Regions from separate parts of the Buttiauxella sp. WJP83 genome, predicted to be linked through region 1. Evidence: riboswitches for the same ligand, from Rfam matches in the RefSeq annotation. Region 1 holds a riboswitch; each other region holds the start of a gene.
What was found. Region 1 has a riboswitch for thiamine pyrophosphate ahead of thiM (hydroxyethylthiazole kinase). Riboswitches for the same ligand answer to the same signal wherever they lie in the genome.

Region 1 (10,181 bases):
CAGCGGCGCAGAAATGGGCACCGGTATGTCCACATCGCAAGCGGTATTGTGCGCGCAGTGGTTGGGTAAACCGGCTGACGAATCGCATTTCTCAGTGACCGACTGGACATCACTCCCTGTAGTCACCAGCGGTGATCCGTACATTATGTCGCAGGAAGAACAAGACAAACTGGCGGCTAATCCTTCCTGGTCACCGTCTTATTGCTCGCCTTCCAGCGCCAGTAACTCCGCCTATTACTTCTCTCATAGCACGCGCGAAGCAGCACGTCTGGTGTTTGAACACGGCTTGTGGCCTGCGGCGATGTCTATCTGGACCACCGGTATTGGCGGCGGTCAGGCGGCACCTTTGGTTGTGCGCATCGAAGACGCCCGTTGGGTTGAGGGCGGGTTAACCGCAGCCGGAATGGAAATTTTAAGCCTCGAGCTGTTGGCGAAAAAAGCGCATGAAATGGGCCTGATGACAGGTGCTGTCGTGCACGTATTTAACCGCTGGCAGTGGGCTGAAGCAGATTTCACGTTGGGTCAACAAAGCAAACGCCTGCCGATTGATGGCCTGGCGGTGCGCAACGGTAATGGCGAGTTTGTCACGCTTGCTCGTTCGCAGGTTTATTACCCGCCAACGCAGCGTAACAATGCGTCTGTGACGTATTACAGCGCCGTCGGCACGCTGGCCGAAGTGGCTGTGAGCCTGGCAACCGGCGATGTCGAACTTTTGAATCATCACTCGATTATGGAGTGCGGCAACTTAATCGTACCGGAACTGGTGTCCGGGCAGTTGCAGGGCGGGCTGGCGATGGGTATCGGCCACGCGCTACACGAATATTTACCTCTGTATGAAGACGGACCAGGTAACGGCACATGGAACTTCAACCGTTACCACATGCCGCGTGCCAGTGACGTTGCAGTCTGGAAACAGACTGGCGATGTGCTGCCTGCGCTTTCGGAAACCGACCCGCCAAAAGGTATGGCTGAAGTCGTGATGATCCCGGTTGTTGCCGCGATTGTTAACGCCATTGCCGATGCTACCGGCCACCGTTTCCGTGATTTGCCCGTCCGTGCTGAAAATATTCGTGAGGTATTACCATGAGCATCAAAACTAAACCAATGACCCTGACCATCAACAACAAACCGTACGGCCCGATTGATGTGCCAGAAGGGTTGATGATGATTGATTTCCTGCACGAATATGTCTATTTGACCGGTTCACGTCTGGGTTGCGGGCAGGGCATTTGCCACGCGTGTGTGGCGATTGTTGATAACCCAAGCGGCACCAGCGAAGAAGTGCGTACCTGCATCACGGGTGCCCATTTCTTTAACGGCAAAAAAGTCCGCACCGTTGAAGGCCACGCCAAAGTCGATGAGCAGGGCGAAGTCGTTGAGCTCTCGCCGATTCAACAATCGTTCCTCGACCATTACAGCTTCCAGTGTGGCTACTGCACACCAGGCTTTGTGAATGCCGCGACGATTTTCGTCGAAAAACTCAAGCGCGAGCCTATCGAACGTGACGAACTGGAAGGGGCGATTTCAACCGCGCTGGAAAACCACATCTGCCGCTGTACCGGATACGTGCGTTACTACGAAGCTGTGCGCGACGTGGTGCTGAAAACGCCGGGACTGGTGAAGGAGGCGGTGAAATGAAAAAGCGTCTCACGCTCATTGTTCTGGCGATTATCGTCATTATCGTAGCGATTCTTTATTGGCGGGAATACCGCACGTACGATGGTCCGGTACAGAAAGTGACGGCAAGTCCTGCGCAAATCGAACGTGGTAGTTACCTGGCGAAAGCCGCTGACTGCGCGGCTTGTCACACGGCTTCTGGCGGCGCACCAATGGCGGGTGGTTTTCCTCTGGAATCCCCTTACGGCACCATTTACGGCAGTAACCTGACGCCTTCTGCGGATTACGGTATTGGCCGCTGGACGAAAGAGGATTTCTATAAAGCGCTGACCGAAGGCGTGACCCCAACCGGGCGTCACCTGTTCCCGGCGATGCCTTACACCTCATATAAAAACATCTCGCGTCAGGATTCCGACGACATTTATGCTTATCTGATGACGCGCCCAGCCGTTGACGTGGCGACGCCAGATAACGAAATGAGCTTCCCGTTCAACCAGCGTATCGCGCTGATCGGCTGGAATATCATGTTCCATAGCAATGACCCACTACCGGCGATTTCAGCCGGTAATTCAGCTGACTGGCATCGTGGCCGTTATCTGGCTGATGTGTTGGGCCACTGTGGCGAATGCCATACTGAGCGCGGATTGCTCGGCCAAATGAAGCTGGATAAAGCGATGCAGGGCGGGGAATTAGGGCGCTTTATGGCTCCTGACATTACGCCAAAAGCGTTGGCGAACCGTGGCTGGACACCACAGGATATACAGCAATTCCTCAGCACCGGTTTTGCACCACAAGGCAGCGCATTTAGCGAAATGCACATGGTGGTTGATCTCAGCACGCAGCACCTGACGCCAGCCGATCAAAAAGCGATGGCGACGTATCTGATGGGTGAAGCGCCTCCGGCTGCGGTTCCGGCGCCTCTTGGCAAAGGGAATGAAGCTGGGCGAATGACTTATCTCGACCAGTGCGCCGGTTGCCACGCGCGTGAAGGCGAGGGCAAGCCGCACGTCGCGGTTTCGATGCTTAACAATGCGACGTTGCGCCAGCCTGATGCCAAAAACCTGATCGTTTCGGTGCTTGACGGTCTGCCTGCGCAGAATTTCCCGAACGGGGAAAGCATGCAAAGTATGCCAGGCTTCGGCTCCCGCCTGAACGATGAACAAGTTGCCGAACTGGTGAACTACCTGCGTGTGACCTGGGGTGGATTGCCAGGTGATGTGACGGCTGAACAGGTTAAGGCATTACGTTCGGAGAAATAAAACCCCCATTATTCCCTCTCCCTGTGGGAGAGGGTTAGGGTGAGGGCAAACAGGGGATGACAGCATCATCCCCTCATCCCGGCCTTCTCCCAAAGGAGAAGGAGAAAATCCAAAACCACTCATTCCCCAAATCCAACCGTTTAACTCGTGATTTGACCGCTCACTCAAACACCCTCCTGTTGCGTCTCAAACCTATGCCAGCATATCCATGATCTTTTTATCTATGGCACTGGAGTGGGTTATGCAACACGCACTAACTTTTGTTATCGCGACCCTGTGTATTCTGGCTATCTGCTATCGCCTTTACGGGGTGTTTTTCGTCCGTAAAGTCTTGAATGCTGATGACTCAGAAATCACACCGTCACATATTCTTGAGGACGGCAAAGATTACGTCCCGACCAAAAAATGGGTTAACTTCGGCAGTCACTTTGCCGCCATTGCAGCAGCAGGCCCGCTGGTTGGCCCGGTGCTGGCAGCACAATACGGTTATCTGCCAAGCTTCCTGTGGTTATTAATTGGCTGCGTGGTGGGCGGTGCGGTACACGATACCGTGGTGCTTTTCGCCTCCATGAAACACCGTGGTAAGTCACTCTCAGAAGTGGCAAAAGCGGAGCTTGGACCAGTGGCTGGCTGGTGTACTGGCCTTGCGATGCTGTTCATCATCACCATTACCATGGCGGGTTTGTCGATGGTGGTGGTTCACGCGCTGGAACGTAACCCATGGGGTACATTCGCGGTGTTTATGACCATCCCTGTGGCGATTTGCGTCGGTCTGTGGGAGCGTTTCACCGGCAGCATGCGGGGCGCAACCTGGGTGGGCATTATCGTCATTTTCGGCTGCGTGATTGCAGGGCCCTATATTCAGGAGTCTGCATTCGGCGAATGGCTGAGCTTCCGTGCTTCTACAGTAAGCCTGGTGCTGCCGTTCTATGCGTTCTTTGCCACCGCGCTGCCGGTGTGGATGCTGCTTACGCCGCGTGGATACCTCTCCAGCTTTATGAAAATTGGCGTATTCGGTGCGCTGGTGATTGGCGTGGTGTTCATTAACCCAGAAATCCAATTCCCGGCAGTGACCCAGTTTATCCATGGTAACGGCCCCGTGCTCGCTGGTCCGGTTTGGCCATTTATCTCTATCACCATTGCTTGTGGAGCAATCTCTGGTTTCCATGCGTTTATCGGTTCCGGCACCACGCCGAAGCAAATCGACAAATGGAACGATATTCTGCCGGTGGCTTTCGGTGCGATGCTTGCTGAATGCGTCGTGGGTGTGATGGCATTAATCGCGGCGACTGCACTGCATCCAGCGGATTACTTCGCCATTAACGCGACGCCTGAAGTCTTTGCGGGCCTTGGCATGGACGTGGTCAATCTGCCACAGCTTAGCGAGTCTATCGGCCTGGATTTATACGGACGTACCGGTGGGGCAGTCACCCTGGCGGTGGGTATGGCAGATATCTTCACGCGTATCCCATGGTTTAGCCATTTAGCCTCTTACTTCTTCCAGTTCGTCATCATGTTCGAAGCGGTGTTTATCCTGACCGCAGTGGATTCCGGTACCCGCGTTGCGCGCTATTTGCTGCAAGATTTCCTCGGCGATATCTGGGCTCCGCTCAAACGCACCAACTGGATGCCTGGCGCAATTGGTTGCAGCATCGTGGCCTGTGTGCTGTGGGGTTACCTGTTGAACTCCGGCGATATCAACTCCGTGTGGGCGCTGTTTGGGGTATCTAACCAACTGATGGCTTCCATCGGCCTGATGATCGGGACAACCATTATTCTGCGTATGTCAGAAAAACGCTGGTATGCACTGACCTGCCTGGTCCCGCTGGCGTATCTGTACGTGACGGTAAACTATGCAGCGTACTGGATGGTGAAAAACGTCTACTTCAATAGCGCAGCTAAAGGTTTCAACATCTTCAACGGTACGATTTCGATTGTAATGGTCGCGCTGGGTCTGGTGATTATGGTTGCGTCGATTCAACGCTGGTTTGTGTTGTGGCGTGCTCGCGGTAACGACGAGCCGATTGAATTGTTGTCGTAATTTGAGACGTGCTAAAAGCCGGTCCTCCGTGACCGGTTTTTTTTATTGGCAGGCTTTCATTTCTGCGTTGGTCAAGTCTGGGCGGCTGCAATCCAGATCACGGCCTGATGGACCTTTGGTGGCTGCGGCCTGGTTGGCTGGAGTGATCTCGCCGTGAGCACGGTTTTTGCCGGTCCAGCTTACTGATGGGGTACCGTCTGGCATGATAGCGATAGACAACACCACACCCTGACCCGTGGCTTCATAGAAGTTGTCATTGATTTTCTTCAGCTTCATCTCTTTACCGTTCAGGTACACCGGGCCGTTCTGATCGATATGCACATCGCCCGGATGACCTTTGCCGTTAAAAAGCGGGAGTGCTGCACTGGCGGAAAAGGCGACAAAACCCAGAACCAGCGCCATTGTTTTCAGTTTGTTCATCATTAACTCTCTTATCAAAATTTTTTTTAAAATTATCGGCGCGAAATGATGCTGCCGCACGACCCCGGTTATGTTGATTTGTATCAATTCGATGAATTGGTTAAACGGTAAATATTCTGAATAATGATAGTTTGTTTGCGGGTAGAAGGCGGTTTGTTGCGAGGTGTGGTGCAAAGTCAAAGAAAAGCCACAGCCTGTTTTAGCAGACTGTGGCCTTCAACTTACTCTTCTGTTGGCAATTTATGTACCGGTTGCTCAAGAACCATCGTTTGAGTCTGGCTGAGGCTTATCTCCGCAGCGCGCAGCATTTTAAGGATCTCGTACAGCAGATCGCTACGCGTCGAGCTGACCATACGCGGACTATTCACATAGCCGGTGACACTCAGCACGATCCCGCTTGGCCCCAGCTCTTTAAAGCTGACGGACGGTGGTGGGTTTTCCAGAATTGATTCATGCAACTTATAGGCTTCGAGCAGCAAATTGCGCACTTGCTCAGGGTCGATATCGAGCGGGAAAGTCAGGGCGATGGTCGCCACGCCTTGCGCATTACCCATTGTGGCGTTACGCACGTTCTGCGAAATAAGCTGTGAGTTGGGCACAATTACCGTGGATTTATCCCCTAACTGGATTTCCGTTGCGCGCACGTTGATGCGGCGGATATCGCCTTCAACGCCACTGATACTCACCAAATCACCCACTTTCACAGGGCGCTCGGTTAACAGAATCAGCCCGGAGATAAAGTTCTTCACTATCTCCTGTAAACCGAAACCGATACCCACCGATAAGGCGCTGACTATCCAGGCCAGTTTGTTCCATTCGATGCCGAGCATTGACAGCGTCAGCATGATAATCAGCACATAGCCGACGTTGGTAAACAACGTAACCAGCGAGGCGCGCAGGCCGCGATCCATATTGGTTTTTGGCAGGAAATCGTTATCCAGCCAGCGGCGTGTGGAACGCAATACATACCAGCCGATCACCAGGCACAACACCGAATTGACTGCGTGAGCAGGGATAATATTCATCCCCTCGAGGCCTTTTCCGCCCCACATCTCCGCAATTTTGATGAGCAATTCCATCGGCGTTGTGGTGCCGAAGGTGCCATTAAGCAGCGCAACAGCAGCCATTAACAACAGGCTGGTTTTCCCCAACGCGGAGAACAACGTCGCTGCAAGGGAAAGATGGCGGTCATTCAGGCTCAGCGTGCTTTTGAGGATTTTCCCGGTCTGTGTGGCAGGTGAAAAGACCGTTTCACAGAGATCCACCACGAAATGAATCAGTAGATACAGGCTGCAAACCACCAGGCCAATCCACAGCAATTCGAACGTGACGAAGCGCGCCAGCGGAATGTAGCCAATCAGCAATGCCAGCAAGATAACGAATGCGGTCAGGCTGATGACCAGATGGATCAGACCGGCAACCGTGGAACGAGCTTCGGTTTGCTCGCCCTCGGCACTCATTTTTCGGCGGATCCTGTTGACCCGAATCGGGGCAATCAGGCAATTGAGCGCCACCAGTAAAGCCGCCAGACCGTTGCCAAAAAGCGTAGCGGCAATACTCGCACCGACCAACGCATTAAGCTGTTCGATGATGCCAAAGATAAAGATGAAGGTCGCCAGCAAAATCGGGAACGAGGACAGCGTTTTCGCAAGCGGGTCTGCAATGCCAGGCAGACGCCAGGACGGGTGGCTATTCGACAGTAACGCGATACCCAAACCGGCAATCACCGCAGAAAAATAGGTTAGCTCGACCAGTTGATCGGCAAACTCCATCACCCATTGCGAGGTGTCGGGCAGGCGGGTAAAGGTATAACACAACAACTGCATACAGATACCCAGCGTCAACGTGGTGCTTAACGTGGTAAAGCAGGCGAGGAAGCTGCGACGAAAACGCCCTTGCGGCAGCCAGCGAGGCAACACCCAATTCAATGGCCTGTCCATTGCGCGGCGGCCAAATAATCCAATACCTAACGCCAGCAGCAGATAAATCGTGCTTCCCACGCGCCAGTCTTCGCTCCATGCCTGATGCCAGGCATCGCTGACTTGTGTTCCGAATTCGTCGAATCGCGCCGCATCTTTATCGCTTGGGTCAAATACCGGCGACCAGAAGCTCTCACCCAGAATGCTGCCGGTGTTCAGTGCGATTTGCGTCTTCAGCGCGTCACGACGCAGTCCGGCAATTTGTGATGAGAGGTTTTGTGCACCCACGACAACGGCTTTCGCTTGCTCGATTTGCATCGTGAGCAACGCTTTGCTGCTGTTCAATTGTTTGCGCTGACTGATGACCTGCGGTGTTTCCGTCAAAGTACCCGGTGCCGGAGCAGGCCCAAGGACATCCAGTTGCGCCTGAACCTGCGCTAACTGAGGTGTTAACGAGACGGCGAGTTTATCCGCTTCAGCGACCAGCTTTTGCGCGTCGTCATTAAGGATAGTGAACTGTTTGTCAGCTTTCGCAGCGGATACACGTTGCTTGAGTGAATCCAGGCGCTTTTGCAGTGCAGGCAGTGCTGTGCTGGCGTTAACCTTAACCGGTTCTTCAGTGGCAGATTGCCCAGTAGCCTCCTCCGCCTGAGAAAGGAGGGGGGTCATCAACAAACAAGACAACAATGCCAGCAACAACAGCGGCACTCTTAATGGTTTACGCATCGTACGCATAGAAAAATAATTCCGGGATTTCGAAAAAAATGAAATAAAGGACAATCAGCTAGGATACCTGTAATTCTCCGGATTCCAACCAGGGTTAGTCTGTATATGTTGTTTTGGCGTTCAAATCCGATAACCGGGGCTTATGGTTGGAATGGATGCGTCGCGCAAGGGGGGCGGAGACACTAGCGGTTTACAGCGCGCCACGCAGGCTTTATTCTGATGGCCGATTAATCACAAGTTTCGATTAATCAATGACTCGGGGTGCCCTTCTTTGTGAAGGCTGAGAAATACCCGTACCACCTGATCTGGATAATGCCAGCGTAGGGAAGTCAGATGCCTGTCCGGCATCCCTTCTTCGCGCCGGACAGGAGCTTTATGATGCAACCTGACCTGCTACCCGGCCATATCGCCGCGTCGATTTTACTGCAACTTCGCACCACTTCCCCTCTTGTTCACTGCATGACTAACGATGTGGTGCAGAGTTTTACGGCTAATGTTTTGCTTGCCATCGGTGCCGCTCCGGCCATGGTGATTGAAGCGCAAGAAGCCGCTCAATTTAGCCCTGTTGCCCATGCGCTGCTGATCAATATTGGCACTCTGACCGCTGAACGTCGTCACGCCATGCTTGCAGCTATTCATGCGGCAAATGAATCTTCCACACCCTGGGTGCTTGATCCGGTTGCTGTTGGCGGCCTGGCGTTTCGCACGCAGTTTGCCCATGAGGCGCTCGCCCTAAAACCGGCAGTTGTTCGCGGGAATGCGTCGGAAATCCTGGCGCTGGCGAGTGGCCATTCCGGTGGGCGAGGTGTGGATAGCATCGATGACGCACTTTCTGCACTTCCTGCAGCACAGGCTCTGGCACAACGGGTGGGGACGATTGTTGTGGTAACCGGTGAGCGAGACTACATCACAGATGGTGAAAATAGCTGGAGTGTTTCGGGGGGCGGCGTTTTGATGACACGGGTGGTCGGCACCGGTTGTGCGTTATCTGCTGTGGTGGCCGCTTGTTGTTCATTGCCTGGCTCGCGGCTTGATAACGTCGCCGCCGCCTGCCAGTTTATGAAAATTGCAGGTCAACAGGCCATTTCAGAGAGCCGTGGCCCAGGCAGTTTTATTCCTGCCTTTCTCGACGCGCTTTACGGGCTTCAGGCGGAGGCACTGGTATGAAAGGATTAAAACGTATCAATGCGCTGACCATTGCCGGAACCGATCCAAGCGGTGGTGCGGGCATTCAGGCCGACCTGAAAACTTTCTCGGCGTTGGGCGCGTATGGCACCAGTGTGGTGACCGCGCTCGTGGCGCAGAACACGCGTGGGGTGCAGTCGGTCTATCGCATTGAGCCCGCGTTTGTTGCCGCCCAACTGGATTCAGTGTTGAGTGACGTGCGCATCGATACCATAAAAATCGGCATGTTAGCTGAAACCGATATTGTTGTGGCGGTGGCGGAGCGGCTGGCGTTTTACCATGCGCAAAATGTGGTGCTCGATACAGTGATGCTGGCGAAAAGTGGCGATCCTTTGCTTGCTCCTTCGGCGGTTGACAGCTTACGTCGCAGACTTTTACCGCAAGTGGCACTGATTACGCCGAACCTGCCGGAAGCCGCGGCTTTGCTGGATACCGCTCATGCAAAAAACGAACGTGAAATGAAAGAGCAGGGCGATGCCTTGTTAGGGTTAGGCTGCCAGGCCGTGCTGATGAAAGGCGGGCATCTCGATGATGCGGAAAGTCCGGACTGGTTATTTACGCGAGATGGTGCGCAGCGCTTTACCGCGCCGCGAGTAAAAACGCGGCATACACACGGTACAGGTTGTACGCTTTCTGCGGCACTCGCCGCACTTTATCCGCGCTATAACGACTGGCCGCAAACGATAAGTGCCGCGAAAAAATGGTTATCTCAGGCCTTAGAACAGGCGGATTCGCTGGAAGTTGGCGGCGGAATCGGGCCGGTGCATCACTTTCACCAATGGTGGTGACCCCCTTCATACTTCAAATTGCAGATGCGTTGGCTTTCCTCGCGCACCCCAGTCACTTACTTGTGTAAGCTCCTGGGGGTTTGCTGCGTTGCCGCCTTCCTGCAATTCGAATTATTTTGGGTGTATTTAAGTATATACTTGGGCTCTTTCTCTCCATCTTCCGGATACTTGTGCGACATGGAACAGGTTCACACTCAGCTCATTGAACAGCTTATCCAGCGGTTCT
Region 2 (10,181 bases), 1.9 Mb from region 1:
CTTCGCAGTCAGCTAACAGACGGAAAATCTCCCACTGAATGTCCCATTCTTCTTCAACAGCAGGGTTTTCTCTTAGCTCTTCGTCGGTCATTTCGCGACCCGCTTGGGTCATTTCTAACATGGCAACGGTCGTAATGGATGCCTTGCTGACTTCAATGGCGTGCTCCAGCGTTTCCCCTGAAAGACGGGAATGAAGTAATTCGCTTAATGCAACGCAAGCATCGATAGCCGGGTAGACACCGTAGATATCATAGTCGTCAGCAACAGGAATGCCTTCTTCGAATTTCTCAAGTTGGCTATCAAAGTTAACTTTCGCATCTTTGACCGTTAATGTTTCCCAAATCAAATCGAGAATACGGCGATACAGCTGAGGATCACCAAATTCAGTCTGCTGGCAGAACATGGCGTAATTCGGGTACATACGTTCGCATAAAGAAGCCATGAAAGTGACATGCTGCCAGCTTTCCAGTTTCTCAAGGCGCAGATGGATTGGGTTTTGTAACATAGCGATGTCTCAAAGACGGAATATTAGCGGCAGTTTACCTTAATCACCCCTGAATTGCTTGCCACCGCGTGAAAGCCGGACGACCCGAAGCCACAGCGTCTGCCATGCGAGTCGGCTCCGGTAAACGGTAGCCACGCAGACAACGATTTACCCAGAGTAATGCGCTCTCCATGCTCACACGGTGGCCTGTAGAGACAAATAGCGGGTTGCAGCGCCGCTTGCTACGCAGCACCGACGCAAGGGGTTCACCTTTATCAATCAGCAACTGGCATGCGCCGGGTTCTTCAGACAAAGGATCAAATCGCCCACACAATCGTTTTTTGGCAACGCCAATCGTTGGCACGTCCACCAGCAAGCCAAAATGGCTGGCAACCCCCAAACGTCGCGGATGTGAAATACCGTGACCATCCACAAACAACAAATCGGGTTTTTGCGACAGCAATTTCCATGCAGCTAACAGCGCGGGATATTCACGGAAGGAGAGGAATCCGGGGATGTAAGGCATGGTGGTGGCGACACGCGCCACCTGATATTCAACCATTTCGAGGGAAGGATACGTCAGCAATACGATGGCGGCCCGCGTAACGTCACCGCCCTGCTCAAAACCAACGTCAGCCCCAGCGATTAACCGGGGAAGGTTGTGATCAAAGCGATCCTCACGACAGACCTGCGAAGCCAATTCGATCTGCTGTTCACGTAGGTTTGCGAGATCCATTCCCTCTCCTGAATCTTATATGTGGTACGGTTTTGACAAACGATGCACCGCTTCCACAAACGCACCGGCATGCTCTGGCGGAACATCCTGGTGAATACCATGGCCAAGGTTAAATACGTGGCCTTCGCCTTTACCAAATCCTGCCAGAATCGTTGCTACTTCCTCTTCGATACGTGCAGGTTGCGCATACAACATAGAAGGATCCATGTTGCCTTGTAGCGCAACTTTATGACCGACACGACGGCGAGCATCAGCAATATCGGTTGTCCAGTCTAATCCCAGCGCGTCACAGCCTGTTTCAGCCATCGCCTCCAGCCACTGACCGCCACCTTTGGTAAACATCGTCACCGGCACTCGGCGACCTTCGTTTTCACGCAGTAAGCCATCAATGATTTTATGCATGTAGTAGAGCGAGAATTGCTGATAATCGCGCCCGGTCAGCACGCCACCCCAAGTATCGAAAATCATCACCGATTGCGCACCCGCTTTGATTTGCGCATTCAGGTACAACGTGACGCTTTGCGCCAGCTTATCGAGCAGAAGATGCAGCGCTTGAGGATCGGCATACATCATCTTTTTGATAACGGTGAAGGCTTTGCTGCTGCCACCTTCAACCATGTACGTCGCCAACGTCCACGGGCTGCCAGTAAAACCAATCAAAGGCACTTCGCCTTTTAGCTCACGGCGAATGGTACGCACCGCATTCATCACGTAACCCAGTTCATCTTCTGGATCAGGAACAGGCAGTTTTTCGACATCGGCACGGCAGGTTACAGGTGAGCGAAAACGTGGGCCCTCGCCGGTTTCAAAATAAAGGCCAAGCCCCATCGCATCTGGAACCGTAAGAATATCGGAAAAGAGGATTGCCGCATCCAGCGCGTAACGACGCAGCGGTTGCAGAGTCACTTCGCAAGCCAGTTCCGCATTTTTGCACAGCGACATAAAATCGCCGGCCTGCGCACGTGTCGCTTTATATTCTGGCAAGTAACGACCTGCCTGCCTCATCATCCATACTGGCGTGGTATCTACAGGCTGGCGTTGAAGCGCCCGCAAGTAACGATCGTTCTTGAGTTCAGTCATTTTTAATTTCCTTTGGCTGTATCGCTCGAGTTTATCACTCATAGTCCGCGCGACACAGGGCGACGGTGTCTTCAATCAGGCGTCGTGCAACCGTACCCGGTGGTGGCAATAACGGCAATTGATCGTAGCGATACCAGCCTGCATCCAGTAACTCTTTCGGGTCGATTTCAATCTCACCGCTATGATATTCCGCCATAAATGCGGTCATCAAGGACTGCGGGAACGGCCATGGCTGGGAAGTGACGTAGCGTAAGTTCTTCACGCGAATACTGCTTTCTTCCATGACTTCCCTCGCCACGGCTTGTTCGAGGGTTTCCCCGACTTCGACAAACCCCGCCAGCACGGTGTAAATCCCATTGCGATGACGCGTATGTTGGGCAAGCAGGATATGGTCGTCACGGCGAATGGCCACAATGATGCACGGCGAGATTTGCGGATAGTAACGTTCACGGCAGTGGCTACATAACATGGCCCATTCCGTTTTGCTGACGTGCATTTCATGCCCACAGTAGCCACAGAATTTATGCGAGCGGTAGAATTCCGCTAATTGCACACCGCGACCCGCCAGCTGGAATAATCCCACATCCTGATCGATAACCTGACGCACCGATCCCATATCCGTCCGGCGATTTTGTCGCACAAGCCATACAGGTTCATTTTCCCACTCACCGATGGGCATCCCAACAGCGCCATCGAGCTGAAAATTTTGTGCCACTCCGTGAGGGAGCTCACCTTTTGGCAACCACAATTTTTGTTCATGACTGACGATAAACCAGCCCTGATCTAACTTTTGAATTACACGTTCCATAACCTGGTGCACATCCCCGAGTTCGCTGGTATAAACAAATGGTCGTAACAATTTTGGGTACGTTTGCGTTACATCTTTCACTCTAAATAGTTCGAGTTGCAGGTAGGCGGCAAATGAACGCATCCCGATGAGCTTACTTGAGTAAGTGATTCGGGTAAGTGAGTGCAGCCAACACCCCTGCAACTTGAAATATGACGAGTAAATAACTCACGGAGTCAATCATGCTTAACCAGTTAGAGAATCTGACTGAGCGCGTTGGTGGTAGTAATGAGTTAATCGACCAATGGCTTCATGCCCGCAAACATTTATTGGTGGCTTATTACAATATGGTTGGGATCAAGCCTAACAAGGATTCCCATACCGCGCTCAATGAAAAGGCTCTGGATAATTTTTGCCACAACTTGGTGGATTATCTGTCTGCCGGCCATTTTAATATTTATGAACGTATTATCAGCGAAATGGAAGGCAACAGCCCACTTTTTGCTGCCACCCATCTTTACCCACAGCTTGAAGCCAATACCCAGCAAATCATGGATTTCTACGATACGCATCTTGAAAGCGCTATCGATGACGATAACTACATTGAGTTCCAGAAAGCCTTGTCCGGCATCGGCGAAGCACTGGAATCACGTTTTTCGCTGGAAGATAAACTCATTCAATTGGCGTACGACCACGATTTAGATGACAGTGCTAACAATACCCGCGGTCTTGCACGCCCGGCTTGAGTTCTGCCCTGTTAACGAGTAGTTTACAACCCGACCCGTAGCAATACGGGTTTCTTCTTGTCGGAGTGCCGAGTGCTTACTGTTATGGTAAAGCACCGGCTGAGACCGTTAATTCGGGATCCGCGGAACCTGATCAGGCTAATACCTGCGAAGGGAACAAGAGTAATTCTGCTTTTGGGTTCACCCGTGCGCGGGCGGTCCACATTCATTACTCCTCCGTTGTTCTGACAAGCCACTTCCTGATAATTACTGGAATGAGCTATGTCTACCACTGAAAAAAAACTCAACCGCCGCGAGCAGCGCGCCGCAGCCCAACATTTTATCAATACCCTGGAAGGCACGGCTTTCCCCAACTCTCAGCGTATTTATCTCACTGGCTCTCGCGATGATATCCGCGTGCCCATGCGCGAAATTCAATTAAGCCCGACCGCAACCGGCGGCAGTAAAGAAAACCCACAATTTACGCCTAACGACGCCATCCCCGTTTATGACACATCTGGCGCATATGGCGATCCGGCTATCATCATTGACGTACTGCGCGGGCTTGATCCTCTTCGAGCCAACTGGATTACTGAGCGTGATGATTGCGAAATCCTGACTGACCGTAGCTCTGCCTATACCAAAGAGCGTCTGGCCGATGACGGTCTGGACGAATTGCGATTTGAAACGCAACTCACGCCTAAGCGCGCAAAAACTGGGAAAACAGTCACGCAACTGCACTATGCGCGCAAGGGGATAGTGACGCCGGAAATGGAGTTCATCGCAATTCGTGAAAATATGGGCCGTGAACGAATCCGCGACCAGGTTTTACGCCACCAGCATCCGGGCCAGGGGTTTGGCGCTCGTCTTCCTGAAAATATCACACCAGAATTTGTGCGCGACGAAGTTACGGCGGGACGCGCAATTATCCCCGCCAACATTAATCACCCGGAATCCGAACCGATGATTATCGGGCGTAATTTCCTGGTCAAAGTGAACGCCAATATCGGTAATTCGGCGGTCACCTCTTCCATCGAAGAAGAAGTAGAAAAACTGGTGTGGTCCACGCGTTGGGGTGCAGATACCGTAATGGACTTGTCCACTGGACGCTATATCCACGAAACCCGCGAATGGATTCTGCGTAACAGCCCGGTGCCGATTGGCACAGTACCTATTTACCAGGCACTGGAAAAAGTCAGCGGTATCGCCGAAAACCTCACCTGGGAAATGTTCCGCGACACATTGCTGGAACAAGCCGAGCAAGGTGTCGATTACTTCACTATTCACGCTGGCGTGCTGCTGCGCTATGTGCCGATGACAGCCAAACGCCTCACCGGGATTGTCTCACGCGGCGGCTCGATTATGGCGAAATGGTGTTTGTCACATCATCAGGAAAACTTCCTGTACGAACATTTCCGTGAGATCTGCGAAATCTGCGCCGCTTATGACGTTTCGCTCTCTTTAGGCGATGGCCTGCGCCCGGGTTCCATTCAAGATGCCAACGATGAAGCCCAATTCTCGGAGCTACACACTCTCGGCGAACTGACCAAAATTGCCTGGGAATATGACGTCCAGGTGATGATTGAAGGCCCCGGGCATGTGCCGATGCAGATGATTCGCCGCAACATGACCGAAGAACTGGAACATTGCCACGAAGCGCCGTTCTATACGCTCGGCCCGCTGACGACCGATATCGCACCGGGTTACGACCACTTCACATCAGGTATTGGCGCAGCGATGATCGGCTGGTTTGGCTGCGCGATGCTGTGTTACGTCACGCCAAAAGAGCATCTCGGCCTGCCAAACAAAGAAGATGTTAAACAGGGGCTAATAACCTACAAAATTGCGGCACACGCCGCAGACCTGGCAAAAGGCCACCCTGGCGCGCAAATCCGCGATAACGCCATGTCAAAAGCACGCTTCGAATTCCGTTGGGAAGACCAGTTTAATCTGGCGCTCGACCCGTTTACCGCGCGAGCCTATCACGATGAAACGCTGCCGCAGGAATCCGGAAAAGTCGCGCATTTCTGTTCGATGTGCGGGCCAAAATTCTGCTCAATGAAAATCTCCCAGGAAGTCCGCGATTTCGCAGCCAAACAAGCCATTGAAGTCGGACTGGAGGATATGTCGCAAACCTTCCGGGCAAAAGGTGGCGAAATTTACCTGCGTCAGGAGGAAGTGTGATGAAACACCCTGCATTTCCCCTCGTTCCCCGGCGTCTGGGTCTGTATCCGGTGGTGGATAGCGTGGAATGGATTGCCCGTTTACTGGAAGCTGGCGTGCGTACTATTCAACTGCGCATCAAAGATAAGCATGACGAAGACGTAGAGGCCGACATTGTTGCCGCCATCAAGCTGGGCCAACAATACGAAGCTCGTCTGTTTATCAATGATTACTGGAAGTTGGCGATAAAACACCGCGCTTACGGCGTGCATCTGGGCCAGGAAGATATGGATGTCGCAAATCTTGATGCTATTCGCGATGCGGGTTTGCGCCTCGGAATCTCCACTCATGACAACATGGAAATGGACCGAGCCCTCGAGGCGCGCCCTTCTTACATCGCGCTGGGTCATGTTTTCCCCACCAATACCAAGCAGATGCCTTCATCTCCGCAAGGGATTACGCAACTTGCAAAACACATCAAAACGCTGGGTGATTACCCTACCGTAGCCATTGGCGGGATTAGCATTGAACGCGTTCCTTCAGTGCTCGCAACGGGCGTAGGAAGTGTTGCCGTGGTGAGCGCGATTACTCAGGCTCCAGACTGGCAAGCCGCCACCGCACAATTACTGTCACTGGTGGGGGCTGGCGATGAATGATGCGGATTTCATGCGTTACAGCCGTCAGCTTTTACTTGAGGACGTGGCTGTTGAAGGGCAGCAAAAGCTGCTCGCCAGCAAAGTTCTTATTGTTGGGCTCGGTGGGCTGGGCTCCCCTGCCGCTTTATACCTGGCGGCGGCGGGCGTTGGCACACTGATTCTTGCCGACGATGACACGGTGCATATCAGTAACTTACAACGCCAGATTTTGTTTACTTCAAACGATCTCGATCAGCCTAAATCTCGAGTCGCCCAGCGCCATCTTCAGCAACTCAATCCTGATATCGATCTGCACATTATCAGTGAACGTCTTGAAGGAAATTTGCTGATTCAGGCAGTGCGCGGCGTCGATTTGGTTCTCGATTGTAGCGACAATATGGCGACGCGCCACGCAGTCAACGCCGCCTGCGTCGAACAGAGCAAACCGCTGATTTCCGCCAGCGCGGTAGGATTTGGCGGGCAGCTTATGGTTCTCACACCCCCATGGGAAAATGGGTGTTATCGCTGTGTCTGGCCGGATGAACATGAACCAGAACGTAACTGCCGAACCGCAGGGATTATCGGTCCCGTGGTCGGCGTGATGGGAACATTGCAGGCACTTGAGGCGATTAAATTGCTCACGGGTATCGTTCCAGCCACGGGGTCTTTACGTCTGTTTGATGCTCGCCAACACAGTTGGCGCAAGCTCACCATGCAGAAAGCTAAAGAATGCCCGGTATGCGGAGGGCACGATGCGCATTCATTTTAATGATGAACCGATGCAGTGCGCGGGCAACCTGACACTGGAAAAGCTTCTGGAACAATTGCGTGTACTAAAACCTGGAATAGCTCTGGCTATCAATCAGACGATTGTCCCACGCGAGCAATGGGAGACTCATTTATTGAATGATGGCGACCAAATCTTGCTTTTTCAGGCCATTGCCGGGGGTTAACATGCTCAAGATTGCAGATAAAACTTTCTCTTCGCGCCTGTTCACTGGCACCGGTAAGTTCTCCTCACCGCAGGCCATGGTCGAAGCCATCCGCGCCTCGGGTTCGCAATTAGTGACCATGGCGATGAAACGCGTCGATTTGCGTAATCATAACGATGCGATTCTCACTCCTCTGCTCGAGGCTGGCGTGCAACTGCTACCAAACACTTCTGGAGCGAAAAATGCTGAGGAGGCGATTTTTGCTGCACAACTCGCACGTGAAGCGCTAGGCACTCACTGGGTAAAACTGGAAATTCACCCAGATGCTCGCTATCTCTTACCTGATCCGATTGAAACACTGAAAGCGGCCGAGAAACTCGTCAAATTAGGCTTTGTTGTTTTGCCTTATTGCGGTGCCGATCCGGTTTTGTGCAAGCGGCTTGAGGAAACAGGATGCGCGGCAGTCATGCCACTTGGCGCACCGATTGGGTCTAATCAGGGCTTACAAACCCGCGCATTTTTGGAAATTATTATTGAGCAGGCTCAGGTGCCGGTGGTGGTTGATGCGGGTATCGGTGCGCCTAGCCACGCCGCCGATGCGCTGGAAATGGGGGCATCGGCTGTACTGGTGAATACCGCGATTGCTGTAGCGCGAGATCCCGTGCAGATGGCGCATGCTTTCCGACTTGCCGTTGAAGCAGGTTCGATAGCCGCACAGTCCGGATTGGGAACTCGCCACCAGCAGGCGCAGGCTTCTAGCCCATTGACGCAGTTCCTGCAATTCAGCCAGGAGGGGACGTAATGGGCGGAACCTTTACTGATCGCTGGCGTGAACTCGACTGGGATGACATCACTTTACGCATCAACAGCAAAACAGCCCTTGATGTAGAGCGTGCATTGAGCGCCCGCAAAATCACCCGCGACCATCTTATGGCGCTGCTTTCTCCGGCTGCCAGCCAGTATCTTGAACCTCTCGCACAGCAGGCGCAGCAATTAACTCGCCAGCGTTTTGGCAACACAGTGAGTTTTTACGTGCCGTTGTATCTCTCCAACCTCTGCGCTAATGATTGTACATACTGTGGTTTTTCGATGAGTAACAAGCTCAAACGTAAAACACTGGATGAACAAGAAATTGAACGAGAGTGCGAGGCAATTCGCAAACTCGGTTTTGAGCATTTGCTGTTGGTGACCGGCGAACACCAGACCAAAGTGGGCATGGATTATTTCCGTCAACACCTCCCCGCCATTCGCCGCCAGTTCAGCTCGCTGCAAATGGAAGTGCAGCCGCTGAATGAACAGGAATATGCCGAGCTCAAAACGCTGGGGCTGGATGGCGTGATGGTTTATCAGGAAACCTATCATCAGGCGGTTTACGCGCAGCATCATTTGCGCGGTAACAAGCAAGATTTCTTCTGGCGTCTGGAAACACCAGACAGACTAGGCCGCGCGGGGATAGACAAAATCGGCCTTGGCGCGTTGATTGGTTTATCGGATAGCTGGCGTACTGACTGTTTTATGGTGGCGGAGCATTTGCTGTGGCTGCAACAGAACTATTGGCAAAGCCGTTATTCGATTTCGTTTCCGCGTTTACGTCCCTGTACGGGCGGTGTAGAACCGGCATCAATCATGACGGAAAGCCAACTGGTGCAGGTGATATGTGCCTTTCGTCTACTGTCGCCAGACGTAGAACTTTCGCTTTCTACGCGCGAATCCCCCTGGTTCCGGGATCATATGATTCCGCTCGCGATTAATAACGTCAGCGCCTTTTCCAAAACTCAGCCGGGAGGCTATGCCGATAATCATCCAGAGCTTGAGCAGTTTGCACCGCACGACGGGCGTACACCGACTGAGGTCGCCGCTGCTCTAACACGTTCAGGTTTGCAGCCGGTCTGGAAGGATTGGGACAGTTTTTTGGGGCGGTAACACCGCCCCATCCTCTTTTATACCCAAAATAATTCGAGTGACAGGCAGGCTGCCAACGCACATGTAACTTGAAGTATTAAGGGTATACGGTCACTTTGGCGACCTTAGCCACTTTGCCATCACTAGAAGGCGTGTCCGGTGTCACGCCTAATTCAATCGCGCTATAAAGCCCGGCCAGTTGCGCGAACACCACATAAATTAACGCAGCCCAGGATTCGTGGTAATCCACCAGTTCAGGAGCAGCAAAATGGAAATAGCGATCCCCCGGTTTGCTTCCGGCTGGCAACACATCATGACCGATAGCGATAACCTGTGCCGCTGGGCTGCGCTCACGCGTCAGCTCCGTCATCATATCGCTGTCATAACGGTGGATTTCCGGGCGAGCAGCGAGATAGCCAATGTTGGTCGCATCACGATTGATGATCAGTTTCGGGCCGTGGCGGAACTCCAGCATGGAATGCCAGGCCGTCATCACATTGCCGTTGCCCATCTCCAGCAATTTGAGGCTGGTTTCACAGGCAATGGCTTTTAGCGATAACGAGCCGACAGCGACAACGTTATTACGTAATTGCGCCGCCCACTGTTCAATATCCGCCGCATAGTGAGTCAAAAAGTGGTGCATGCCACGCTGTAAAATCGGCAACACTTTTTCGGCTTCTGCCCAACCCGCAGGAGCCACCAGCAACATCAGATACCACAGCGGAACAGTAAATTCG
Region 3 (10,181 bases), 840 kb from region 1:
CGAGCAATTCCGCCCAGCGCCATGACGTTGGTGACGGGAATACCTTGTTCGGTAAAGCACTCCATAATTGCGCGGGCACCAAAGGCGGTGGCGGCAATCAGGCCACCGAACAGCGCTGGCGCATCGGTCGCCAGATTCAAATCGGTAATCACGCCTTTCAGTCGCTGATTGGCATTCGGCGTGCGACGACCGTTAAACCAATCGAGCACCACGGGCAGATGTTCGAGAGAGGGATTTTTCGCCCAGGCTTCTGTTAGCGCCGGGAGCAGCTGTTTTTTACTGGCATTAATCTGTTCACGCAGCTCGGGATGTTGCTGCGCCAGTTGTTCCAGCGGCCATCCCAGTACGCGTCCAAACCAGGCGTAAATATCGCCAAAAGCAGATTGCCCGGCTTCAAGGCCAATGAAATCAGGCACCACGCTGCCGTCAACTTGCCCACAAATCCCTTTCACCGCACGCTCGCCAACGGTCGGTTTATCAGCGATTAAGATGTCGCAGGTAGAAGTGCCGATGACTTTCACTAGCGTATTGGGTTGTGCGCCAGCCCCAACTGCCCCCATGTGGCAATCAAACGCCCCACCGGAAATCACCACGCTTTGCGGCAGACCCAGGCGCTCAGACCATTCGGCAGAAAGAGTTCCTACCGGAATATCCGCAGTCCAGGTTTCGGTGAACATCGGGTAAGCCAGATTCTGGTTAATGACGGGGTCTAACTCATCAAAGAAGCTGGCTGGAGGCAGGCCGCCCCAGCTTTCATGCCACAGTGATTTATGCCCGGCGCTACAGCGGCCACGGCGAATATCTTGCGGGCGAGTGGTGCCGGAAAGCAGCGCTGGAACCCAGTCGCACAACTCAACCCACGACACCGCAGCTTGCGCCACTTTTGGGTCGGCACGGGTGACATGCAGGATTTTCGCCCAGAACCATTCGCTGGAATAAATACCGCCAATGTAGCGGGAGTAATCATTGTTGCCCGGCTGGTGGCATAAGTGGGTAATCGCTTCAGCCTCTTCAACCGCGGTGTGGTCTTTCCACAGCACAAACATGGCGTTGGGGTTGTCGGCAAATTCTGGATTCAGAGCCAGCACATTGCCTTTGGCATCAATGGGCGCGGGGGTGGAGCCGGTGCTGTCAACGCCAATACCACACACTCGGGCACGTTGCTCAGCGGTCAGTTCAGCAAGAACGGTTTTCACTGCCCGTTCCATGGACTCTATGTAGTCTCGGGGATGGTGGCGAAATTGATTATTAGCAGCGTCGCAGTAGCGATTTTCCTGCCAGCGGGGATACCACTCCACGCTAGTCGCAAGTTCTGCTCCATTTTCGCAATCTACAGCCAGCGCACGAACAGAATCACTACCAAAATCGAGGCCCAGCGCGATCGACATTTTTAAACTCCCTGACCTGGTTATCTATGAAAATGACATTAGTTTTTATGCAGAAAAACCGTCAGGTCGTATTCGCTGTAGTTATGGAGAAATGTGCTGTGCCGTTGAGAAGTGTGACGCCCCGCAAATAATCGATGTGGACATTTCTGCTACTTTTATAAACACTTTGGTTATCTTCGAAAAACCCTCTCATCGACTGATGAAAAGCATGCGACCAGTTAAATTGCGGCTTTATGATATAAATCGGGCTGTTTGTTGTTTAGGCAGCATAGTGCGGGTGTGAAACTGCATGGATATGGACAAATTGTTTCTGTTATCCCCTTTGAAAAGCGAGCTTGATGATGCCTGAAATGCAAAATGACCCCTTGTTGCCAGGGTACTCTTTTAACGCCCATTTAGTCGCAGGATTAACGCCGATTGAAGCTGAAGGCCCGCTGGATTTTTTCATCGACAGGCCATTGGGAATGAAAGGCTACATCCTGAATTTAACGGTGCGGGGTGAAGGTGTTATCAATAACCAGGGGAAAAACTACGTCTGCCGACCCGGTGACATTCTGCTGTTTCCGCCTGGAGAAGTGCATCACTATGGTCGGGAGCCTTCCAGCAAAGAGTGGTATCACCAGTGGGTGTACTTCCGCCCGCGGGCTTACTGGCAGGAGTGGTTAAACTGGGATCCCATCTTTGCGCAAACGGGTTTTTTCCGCCCGGATGACGCGCATCAGCACAGTTTTTCTCAGCTGTTTGGTCAGATTATTGACGCCGGGCAGGCGGAAGGGCGCTATGCGGAATTACTGGCAATTAATCTGTTAGAGCAGTTGCTGTTGCGACGCATGGAAGTCCTGAGCGCCTCACTCAATCCGCCGCTTGATAACCGTGTACGGGATGCCTGTCAGTTCATCAGCGACCATCTGGCCGACCACCGTTTTGATATTGCCAGCGTCGCTCAGCACGTCTGTTTGTCGCCGTCACGCTTGTCACATCTGTTCCGCCAGCAGCTGGGTGTCAGTGTTTTGAGCTGGCGTGAAGACCAGCGCATCCTGCAGGCCAAATTGCTGTTGAGCACCACGCGCATGCCAATTGCCAGCGTCGGGCGCAATGTCGGTTTTGAAGATCAGCTCTATTTTTCGCGCGTTTTTAAGAAATGTACGGGTGCCAGTCCGAGCGAGTTTCGTGCAGGGTGTGAATAGAAACTATTATGTATCTATACAAATGATGGCTTGACGCTTCATTCCACACTCAGGAGAATCGCCCACTCGTTTCTCGACGGACGCTTTATGGAAGCTTTGCTGGAACACTTTATTACTCAGTCAGTAGTGTATTCGCTTTTTGCGGTGATGCTGGTGGCCTTCCTCGAATCGCTGGCGTTGGTCGGGCTTATCCTTCCTGGCACCGTGATGATGGCAGGGCTTGGTGCGCTCATTGGTGGGGGGCAGGTCGATTTTTATCACGCCTGGGCTGCGGGGATTGTCGGTTGCTTACTTGGCGACTGGATTTCATTCTGGCTGGGTGGGCGCTTTAAAGGGCCACTGCATCGCTGGTCGTTCATGAAAAAGAACAAAGCGCTGCTGGATAAAACCGAACATGCACTGCATCAGCACAGCATGTTTACTATTCTGGTGGGGCGTTTTGTCGGCCCGACGCGGCCACTGGTGCCAATGGTGGCGGGCATGCTAGATCTGCCCGTGTCCAAATTTATCATTCCGAATATTATTGGCTGCCTGTTCTGGCCACCGATCTACTTCTTGCCGGGGATTCTGGCGGGTGCGGCGATTGATATTCCTGCGGATATGCAGAGCAGCAACTTTAAGTGGCTCTTACTGCTGGTGGCATTGATTATCTGGCTGGCGGCATGGTTGTGCTGGCGCTGGTGGCGTAGCGGCAAGGCAACATCCGATCGCCTGACGAAATACCTGCCACGTGCGCGTTTACACTGGCTAGCTCCCGTCATGACGGCGCTCGCGGTGGGTGGTTTTGTCGCGATTCAGATGCACCCGATGATGCCGATTTATCGCAGTATTCTGTGGAAAGTGCTCACCGGCCACGCTTAACGGCCGATCCCCAGCAGTGCCGATGCACTGGCTTCTCCGCTCAATAACGTTGCCGTGTCGCCATCCCAGGCGATACGGCCATCAACCACCACCAGGCTTCTTTCGGCGATTCGTGCCGCATCTTCAATACTGTGTGACACCATCAACAGCGTCAATTGTTGCTGGCGACACAGCTCATCAAGCAGCGCGAGCATTTCCTGGCGCAGCGCCGGGTCGAGTGCTGAGAACGGCTCATCAAGCAGCAAAATAGGTTGTTCACGTACCAGACAGCGGGCGAGGGCGACACGCTGACGCTGACCACCTGAGAGTTGTGACGGAAGCCGGTCGAATAAATCGCTAATCGCCATCTGGCTGGCAATCGTCGTGAGCCGCTCTTGTTGTGTCGCGTTGAGTTTAAGCCCTGGATTTAACCCAAGGCCAATATTCTGGCGCACCGTCAGATGGGTGAAAAGATTGTTCTCCTGAAACAGCATCGATACCGGACGCTGTGCCGGAGCGCTGTGCGTATGATCTTCGCCATACAACATAATCTGCCCGCTCGCGGGAGTGAGAAATCCCGCAATCAAACTCAGTAGTGTACTTTTCCCTGCGCCACTCGGCCCCAGCACCGCCACGCGTTCACCGCTGCCAATCTTCATCGAAAAGCGCATTGGCAGATGGTGATAGAGCCAGGTTATATCATTAAGAATCAGCATGGCGTCCCGGAAGTTTTTCAATCAAAGTGAATAAAGCAAAGCACAGTATCAGCAGGATAAGCGCGGTGACGGCTCCGTCCTGGCTGCGATATGAACCAATTTGTTGATAGAGATAAAACGGCAGCGTGCGGAAATCCTCATTGCCAAACAAAGCCACGACACCGAAATCGCCAATCGATAACACACAAGCAAACGCCAGTGCCTGCGCCAGTGGGCGTTTGAGTGCGCGTAACTCGATAAAACGCAGACGGTTTACGCCACTAATATTTAACGACTGGCAAAGCCTGGTATAGCGTTCAGCAACGTCCAGCATGGGGTTTTCCAGCACTTTTAGTGCGTAGGGGATTGCCATCAGCGCATTAGTGAAAATCACGATGCCATCAGCCGTTTGCGGTAAACCCACGGTGCTATTGAGGAGCAGGAAAAAGCCGGTCGCCAGCACGATACCGGGCATTGCCAGAATCAACATTCCGCTAAGTTCCAGCGCCTGGCCTGCAAAGGTGCGGTTACGCAGGCGTAACTCCCGCGAGCTCCACAGCAACATTACCGTAATTATCACGCAGATTAATCCGGCACCTACGGCAATTCGTAATGAGGTGAACAATGCCTGCCAAAGCACCGGCTGTGACAACACAGCGCTAAAGCCACTATTGAGGCCATCAATCATCACCGCCAACAATGGTGGCAGTAACAGTAACAGCGCGAGGATGATGAGCCCCGCGTCGCACAGTTTACGACGCAGGTTATCCTGACGGTCGCGCCAGCCGTGCATCAGGCTATTCCCCACGGGAATTGCTCTGCTAAGTCGCTGGCTTAATAGCACCAACGCTAAACAGCAGACCATCTGGATCATCGCAAGCAAGGCTGCTCGAGCGGGATCGTAGTCGTAGCTCAGCGCCTGGAAAATCGCCAGCTCGATGGTAGTCGCTTGTGGCCCACCGCCTAGCGAGAGCACGGTGGCAAAGCTTGCAAAACAGAGCATAAAAATCAGCGCTGCCGCCGGGAGAATCTGGCGGCGCAGCCAGGGCCATTCCACAAAGCGGAAGAAATTCCAGCCCTGCATCCCGAGTTGTGCGGCAACCTGTCGCTGTTCGCTGGGGATATTTTCTAATGCCTGAAGCAGCAAACGTGTCGCCATTGGCATGTTAAAAAAGACGTGTGCTAATAAAATGCCTTTTAAACCGTAGGGCGAGAAGGTCCACTCGATTCCCAACCCTGCGCATAGCGAGGCCAGCCAACCTTCGCGCCCGTACACTGTCAGAATACCGAATACCGCCACCAGCACCGGCAAAACCAGCGTCATCGCGCACAGCCGTAAAAGGGCTAAACGACCAGGGAAACGGCGACGATAGAGCGCACGAGCCAGAAAAATTGCCGGGAATACGGAAAGTGCGGCGGAGAGAAACGCCTGCCAGAACGAGAAACGCAGTACGTGCCACAAATAGCTATCCTGCATCAGGGCGCGGATATCTGTTTGCGGCGCGTTAAACCACAGCGCCATAAAAGCCGCCAGGGCTACGGCCACCACCAGTGTGGCGGCACAAAGCCCTGGGATCAGCCAGCCGGGAATTAGCGGCTGACGGCGCGTTGCCATTCGCTAATCCAGTTGGCGCGTTGTTTAGAGACTTCTTGCGCGCTGTACTCAAGGGTGTTCTGCGGTTTGACCAGGCCATTAAAGCCTTCAGGCAATTTCACATCGGTCACAGGGTACATCCAGTTTCCCGTCGCAACGGTATTCTGGAAGCCGGGTGAGGTGATAAAAGCCATGAACTTTTCAGCCAGTTCCGGCTGTTTGCTTGACGCCAGACGTCCGGCAACTTCCACCTGCAAATAGTGGCCTTCGCTAAAATTAGCCGCTGCGTAGTTATCTTTTTTCTCTTCGATAATGTGATAAGCCGGAGAAGTGGTGTAACTCAGCACCAAATCGCCTTCACCTTTCAGGAACAGACCATAGGCTTCGCTCCAGCCTTTAGTCACGGTGACGGTTTTCTTCGCCAGTTTTTGCCACGCTTCAGGCGACTTGTCGCCATACACTTTTTGCATCCATAACAGCAAGCCCAGGCCCGGCGTGCTGGTGCGCGGATCCTGATAAATCACTTTCCACTTTTGGTCGCTTTCGACCAGCTCTTTCAGGCTTTTCGGCGGGTTCTTCAGTTTGTTTTTATCGTAGACGAAAGCGAAATAGCCGTAATCGAACGGCACGAAGGTCTCGTTGCTCCAGCCGCCAGGGACTTTCAACGCACTGATGTTTGTTTTGCTCGGTGCAAATAATTTCGTCTGGGTGGCCGCTTCCAGAAGGTTGTTATCCAGCCCCAGAACGACATCAGCTTTACTGTTTTTACCTTCCATTCGGATGCGATTAAGCAACGAAACGCCATCTTCGAGTGCGACGAATTTCAGCTCGCAATTACAGTCCGCTTCAAAGGCCTTTTTCACCGCAGGACCTGGCCCCCAGTCGGCGGCAAAAGAGTCGTAGGTATAAACAGTCAGCAGGGGTTTGGCAAAAACAGGTGCTGCGATGAGCGCAAGCAACGGCAATAATTTTTTGAACACTTTGCACCTCTTGGGATTAGGGGTGGCAAAGGACTTTGAGAAATGAGCCTCAAATCCCTTCGCCGGCGTTATCCGGATCAGGTTCGACGGGTATTATCTCAGCCAGACTTTCGCCTTAGCACCCCGTTGAGAACGCGTGCATTGTAGAGATTTTGTAAATATTACGAAAGAGGTATTGGTTCTGGTGGTGCAAACCATGCCGACTTAAAGTCGAACCATCCCAACGTGTTCATTCTCACACCGCGCATACTGCGTTGTCCTTCAATGCGCAACCAGTGGTGGATTAACGGCAAAATATCATTATTTTCCACGCGACTCTGGCACCACTCAGGCAGAGAAAGCTCTCCGTTATGCCATTTACCCGTATCCGTTTCCCAGTCAATGGCGAGGCATTTTTGAATCAACGGCACTTCATAAAGGTGCGAATAGAGTGAAAACTCTAACGGTAGAGTGAAGTTCGCGCTATTAAGCCAGATATCACTTTCAGCATCCCCCTGATGCCACTCTTCATAGCTCACCTCTTGCACCACAAGCTCTACACCCACGCGCGCCAGCAGCTCTTCCATGAATTTAGCTATCACCCGATGCTCAACGTGATCGCGATAAAATGTCAGCGTAACGGACTCCAGCCCGGCGGGTTTTTCGAGTGTCGGCTGGGGGCGTGCATGGTGCCAGCGCGGTAGCAGTCCGTAGGCTGGGAACCAATATTGCTGATTTTGGGCGCCTGCGCTGTAAAGCAGATGGATCGGTGCCAGAACATGGCTCAACCAACGGCGTACTTCTGTATTGCTACCCAATGTTGAGCGGCTATCGAACAAAATATAGTAGCAGCCTTCTTCGAGACGACTTTCGATGGCTTTCTCACTGTCGGGCATTCCTGACAATTGCACCGCACAACTGATTTCTTCACCAATTTCCGGCAGCACCCAAAAATTGACCTCGTCAATCAATGCCCGATAACCGAAGTAATCATCGTAGGCCTGAATTTTCAGCTGATTGGTGTTGTTGCGTACCACCGAATACGGGCCGGTGCCGACCGGCTGACGAGCAAAATTGGTTAAGGTCTGCCATTCGCGCGGCAGGATCATCGCATTGACGCTGCCCAGTAACCACGGTAGCCATTTGTCGGGTTGTGAGAGGGTGATATCCAGCGTCCAGGCTGTAGGCGAGGTAATTTCCTTAATATGCGAATAAAGCGGCAAAGTGCTGATACGTTGCAAGGATGTCGTCACATCCAGCATATCCAACTCACGCCCATGGTGAAAATGAATGCCGGGGCGAAGATAAAAACGCCAATGTAATGGGGAAATTTGTTGCCAGTGGTGGGCAATATCCGCTTCCAGTTCCCCATTTTCCTCATTTATACGGATAAGCCCGCTGAAAATTTGCCGGGCAATATGAGTTTCTGAACGACGTAGAGCGGAACCGGGTAACAGATTTAGCAGTGGGCGGTAGTAGAGAACGCGCAGTATATGCCGCCCTTGCCGAAAGCTTCGACCAAGATGAGAAATCAGCATCTGGCGAACGGCAGCTTTATCGCCAACGATCTGCACCAGTTGATCAATCCTGTCCTGCTCAAGCAGATCTTCTGCGCGCTGTTGCTGGAGCGCAAGGCCTGTGTACAAAAACTCAAGCTTTGATCGCTTGCCGCGCCCGGCTTCGGCTTGCCAGCTTAACCAGCCATTTTCCTGCATCGCACTGAGTAACGTCCGCATATGTCGGCGGGAGCAATTCAGCAAATCGGCCAAATCATTCAACGTCGTTTCTTGCGGCTTTCCTTCGAAGCTTTGCCACAGACGGATGAACTGTTGTTGTAGACGACCACTAGACATATACCCTTCATCCTTCAAGTTGCAGGGGTGTTGGCTGCGTTTGCTCACCCCAGTCACTTACTCAAGTAAGCTCCTGGGGATTCCCTCCCTTGCCGCCTACCTGCAACTCGAATGCTAAAGGGTAGAAAAGAGGAACTCCCGGCAGAAACTCATCAATTTAACTTTCCTCATATTACGCCAATAATCATCAACGATGAAAGCGAGGAGGTACATATGAAACGGTCACCGGTTGTTAAGTTTTATCAACAGTATTTTGCCGCAACACAAAGTGTTTCTGCTGGATGGCTGGCTCGCCAGACAGCGTCGCAACGTCTGAGGATGCTCGAGGACTTAATGCAGTGGGAAGTGAACACTTCCGCAACCGTGAAGTACTAACTCGTTGATTCATGTGTGACTGAGAATTGGTGATGTTCACCAGGCCAGTGGTTTTTACCGCTGGCTTTTTTATACCCGTCATACTTCAAGCCGCAGGGGTGTTGGCTGCACTCACAAACCCCAGTCACTTACTTTAGTAAGCTCCTGGGAATTTGCTCCCTTGCCGCCTACCTGCAACTTGAATTATTTAGGGTATAGTGGACGGCTTGCACATTTATCACCCGCTCAAGCAAAAGGATCTCTCTGCATGGCCTGGTTTCTGACAAAAGGACGACGCCTGAATCCGGTTTACACAGCATTTATGCTAGTGGCTTTTATGATGGGCATCGCGGGGGCACTTCAGGCACCTACGCTGAGCCTGTTTTTAACGCGTGAAGTGCAAGTGCGGCCATTCTGGGTCGGGTTGTTTTATACCGTCAACGCGATAGCCGGTATTCTGGTCAGTCTGATGCTGGCGAAGCGCTCTGATAGCCGGGGCGACAGACGAAAGCTGATTATGGTTTGCTGTGCGATGGCCGTGGCAAACTGCATTTTGTTTGCTTTTAACCGTCATTATCTGACGCTAATTACCCTGGGCGTCATGTTTGCCTCCATTGCTAACACGGCAATGCCGCAAATCTTCGCCCTGGCCCGCGAGTATGCAGATAGATCCGCACGTGAAGTGGTGATGTTCAGCTCGATAATGCGTGCCCAGCTGTCGCTTGCCTGGGTCATTGGCCCGCCGTTGTCGTTTATGCTGGCGTTAAACTACGGCTTTACCACCATGTTTCTTATTGCGGCGGGGATTTTTGTTATCTCGCTGGCGCTCATCTTCTTCGCACTTCCGTCGGTTGAGCGAATTGAACAGCCCGCCGATCTGGCGCTTACCGAAGTCAGCGGCTGGAAAGACAAGAACGTCCGCATGTTGTTCATTGCCTCAATGCTGATGTGGACCTGCAACACCATGTACATCATTGATATGCCGCTGTGGGTCAGCAGTGATTTAGGGCTTCCGGAATCGCTGGCAGGACTGCTGATGGGGACGGCGGCGGGGCTTGAAATCCCGGCGATGATCCTTGCGGGCTATTATGTGAAGCGTTTTGGTAAGCGGCGCATGATGGTGATTGCGGTGGCAGCGGGCGTGTTGTTCTACGTCGGGCTGATTTTGTTCCACAGCCGCACGGCGCTGTTGTTGCTCCAGTTGTTTAACGCGGTGTTTATTGGCATTGTCGCCGGGATTGGAATGCTATGGTTCCAGGATTTAATGCCGGGCAGGCCGGGGTCGGCAACCACATTATTTACCAACAGTAT

Region 2: another riboswitch for thiamine pyrophosphate. It lies ahead of thiC (phosphomethylpyrimidine synthase ThiC); the one in region 1 lies ahead of thiM (hydroxyethylthiazole kinase).
Region 3: another riboswitch for thiamine pyrophosphate. It lies ahead of thiB (thiamine ABC transporter substrate binding subunit); the one in region 1 lies ahead of thiM (hydroxyethylthiazole kinase).

The regions. Positions count from the first base shown of each region.
Region 1 is NZ_CP110080.1:1,548,562-1,558,742, forward strand. It holds gene OH773_RS07210 (xanthine dehydrogenase family protein molybdopterin-binding subunit) at 1-1,087, shown strand, start outside; gene OH773_RS07215 ((2Fe-2S)-binding protein) at 1,084-1,638, shown strand; gene OH773_RS07220 (cytochrome c) at 1,635-2,876, shown strand; gene OH773_RS07225 (carbon starvation CstA family protein) at 3,118-4,917, shown strand; gene OH773_RS07230 (hypothetical protein) at 4,960-5,340, opposite strand; gene OH773_RS07235 (DUF3772 domain-containing protein) at 5,559-7,982, opposite strand; TPP riboswitch at 8,230-8,326, shown strand; gene thiM (hydroxyethylthiazole kinase) at 8,361-9,149, shown strand; gene thiD (bifunctional hydroxymethylpyrimidine kinase/phosphomethylpyrimidine kinase) at 9,146-9,955, shown strand; gene OH773_RS07250 (GntR family transcriptional regulator) at 10,133-10,181, shown strand, end outside.
Region 2 is NZ_CP110080.1:4,394,161-4,404,341, forward strand. It holds gene OH773_RS20275 (YjaG family protein) at 1-505, opposite strand, end outside; gene nfi (deoxyribonuclease V) at 549-1,220, opposite strand; gene hemE (uroporphyrinogen decarboxylase) at 1,236-2,300, opposite strand; gene nudC (NAD(+) diphosphatase) at 2,335-3,108, opposite strand; gene rsd (sigma D regulator) at 3,330-3,833, shown strand; TPP riboswitch at 3,885-4,006, shown strand; gene thiC (phosphomethylpyrimidine synthase ThiC) at 4,095-5,996, shown strand; gene thiE (thiamine phosphate synthase) at 5,996-6,631, shown strand; gene OH773_RS20310 (HesA/MoeB/ThiF family protein) at 6,624-7,379, shown strand; gene thiS (sulfur carrier protein ThiS) at 7,363-7,563, shown strand; gene thiG (thiazole synthase) at 7,565-8,344, shown strand; gene thiH (2-iminoacetate synthase ThiH) at 8,344-9,465, shown strand; gene OH773_RS20330 (SIS domain-containing protein) at 9,542-10,181, opposite strand, start outside.
Region 3 is NZ_CP110080.1:708,771-718,951, forward strand. It holds gene araB (ribulokinase) at 1-1,388, opposite strand, end outside; gene araC (arabinose operon transcriptional regulator AraC) at 1,730-2,575, shown strand; gene OH773_RS03365 (DedA family protein) at 2,663-3,436, shown strand; gene thiQ (thiamine ABC transporter ATP-binding protein ThiQ) at 3,433-4,131, opposite strand; gene thiP (thiamine/thiamine pyrophosphate ABC transporter permease ThiP) at 4,118-5,725, opposite strand; gene thiB (thiamine ABC transporter substrate binding subunit) at 5,701-6,684, opposite strand; TPP riboswitch at 6,721-6,820, opposite strand; gene sgrR (HTH-type transcriptional regulator SgrR) at 6,846-8,516, opposite strand; gene sgrT (glucose uptake inhibitor SgrT) at 8,730-8,891, shown strand; gene OH773_RS03395 (sugar efflux transporter) at 9,139-10,181, shown strand, end outside.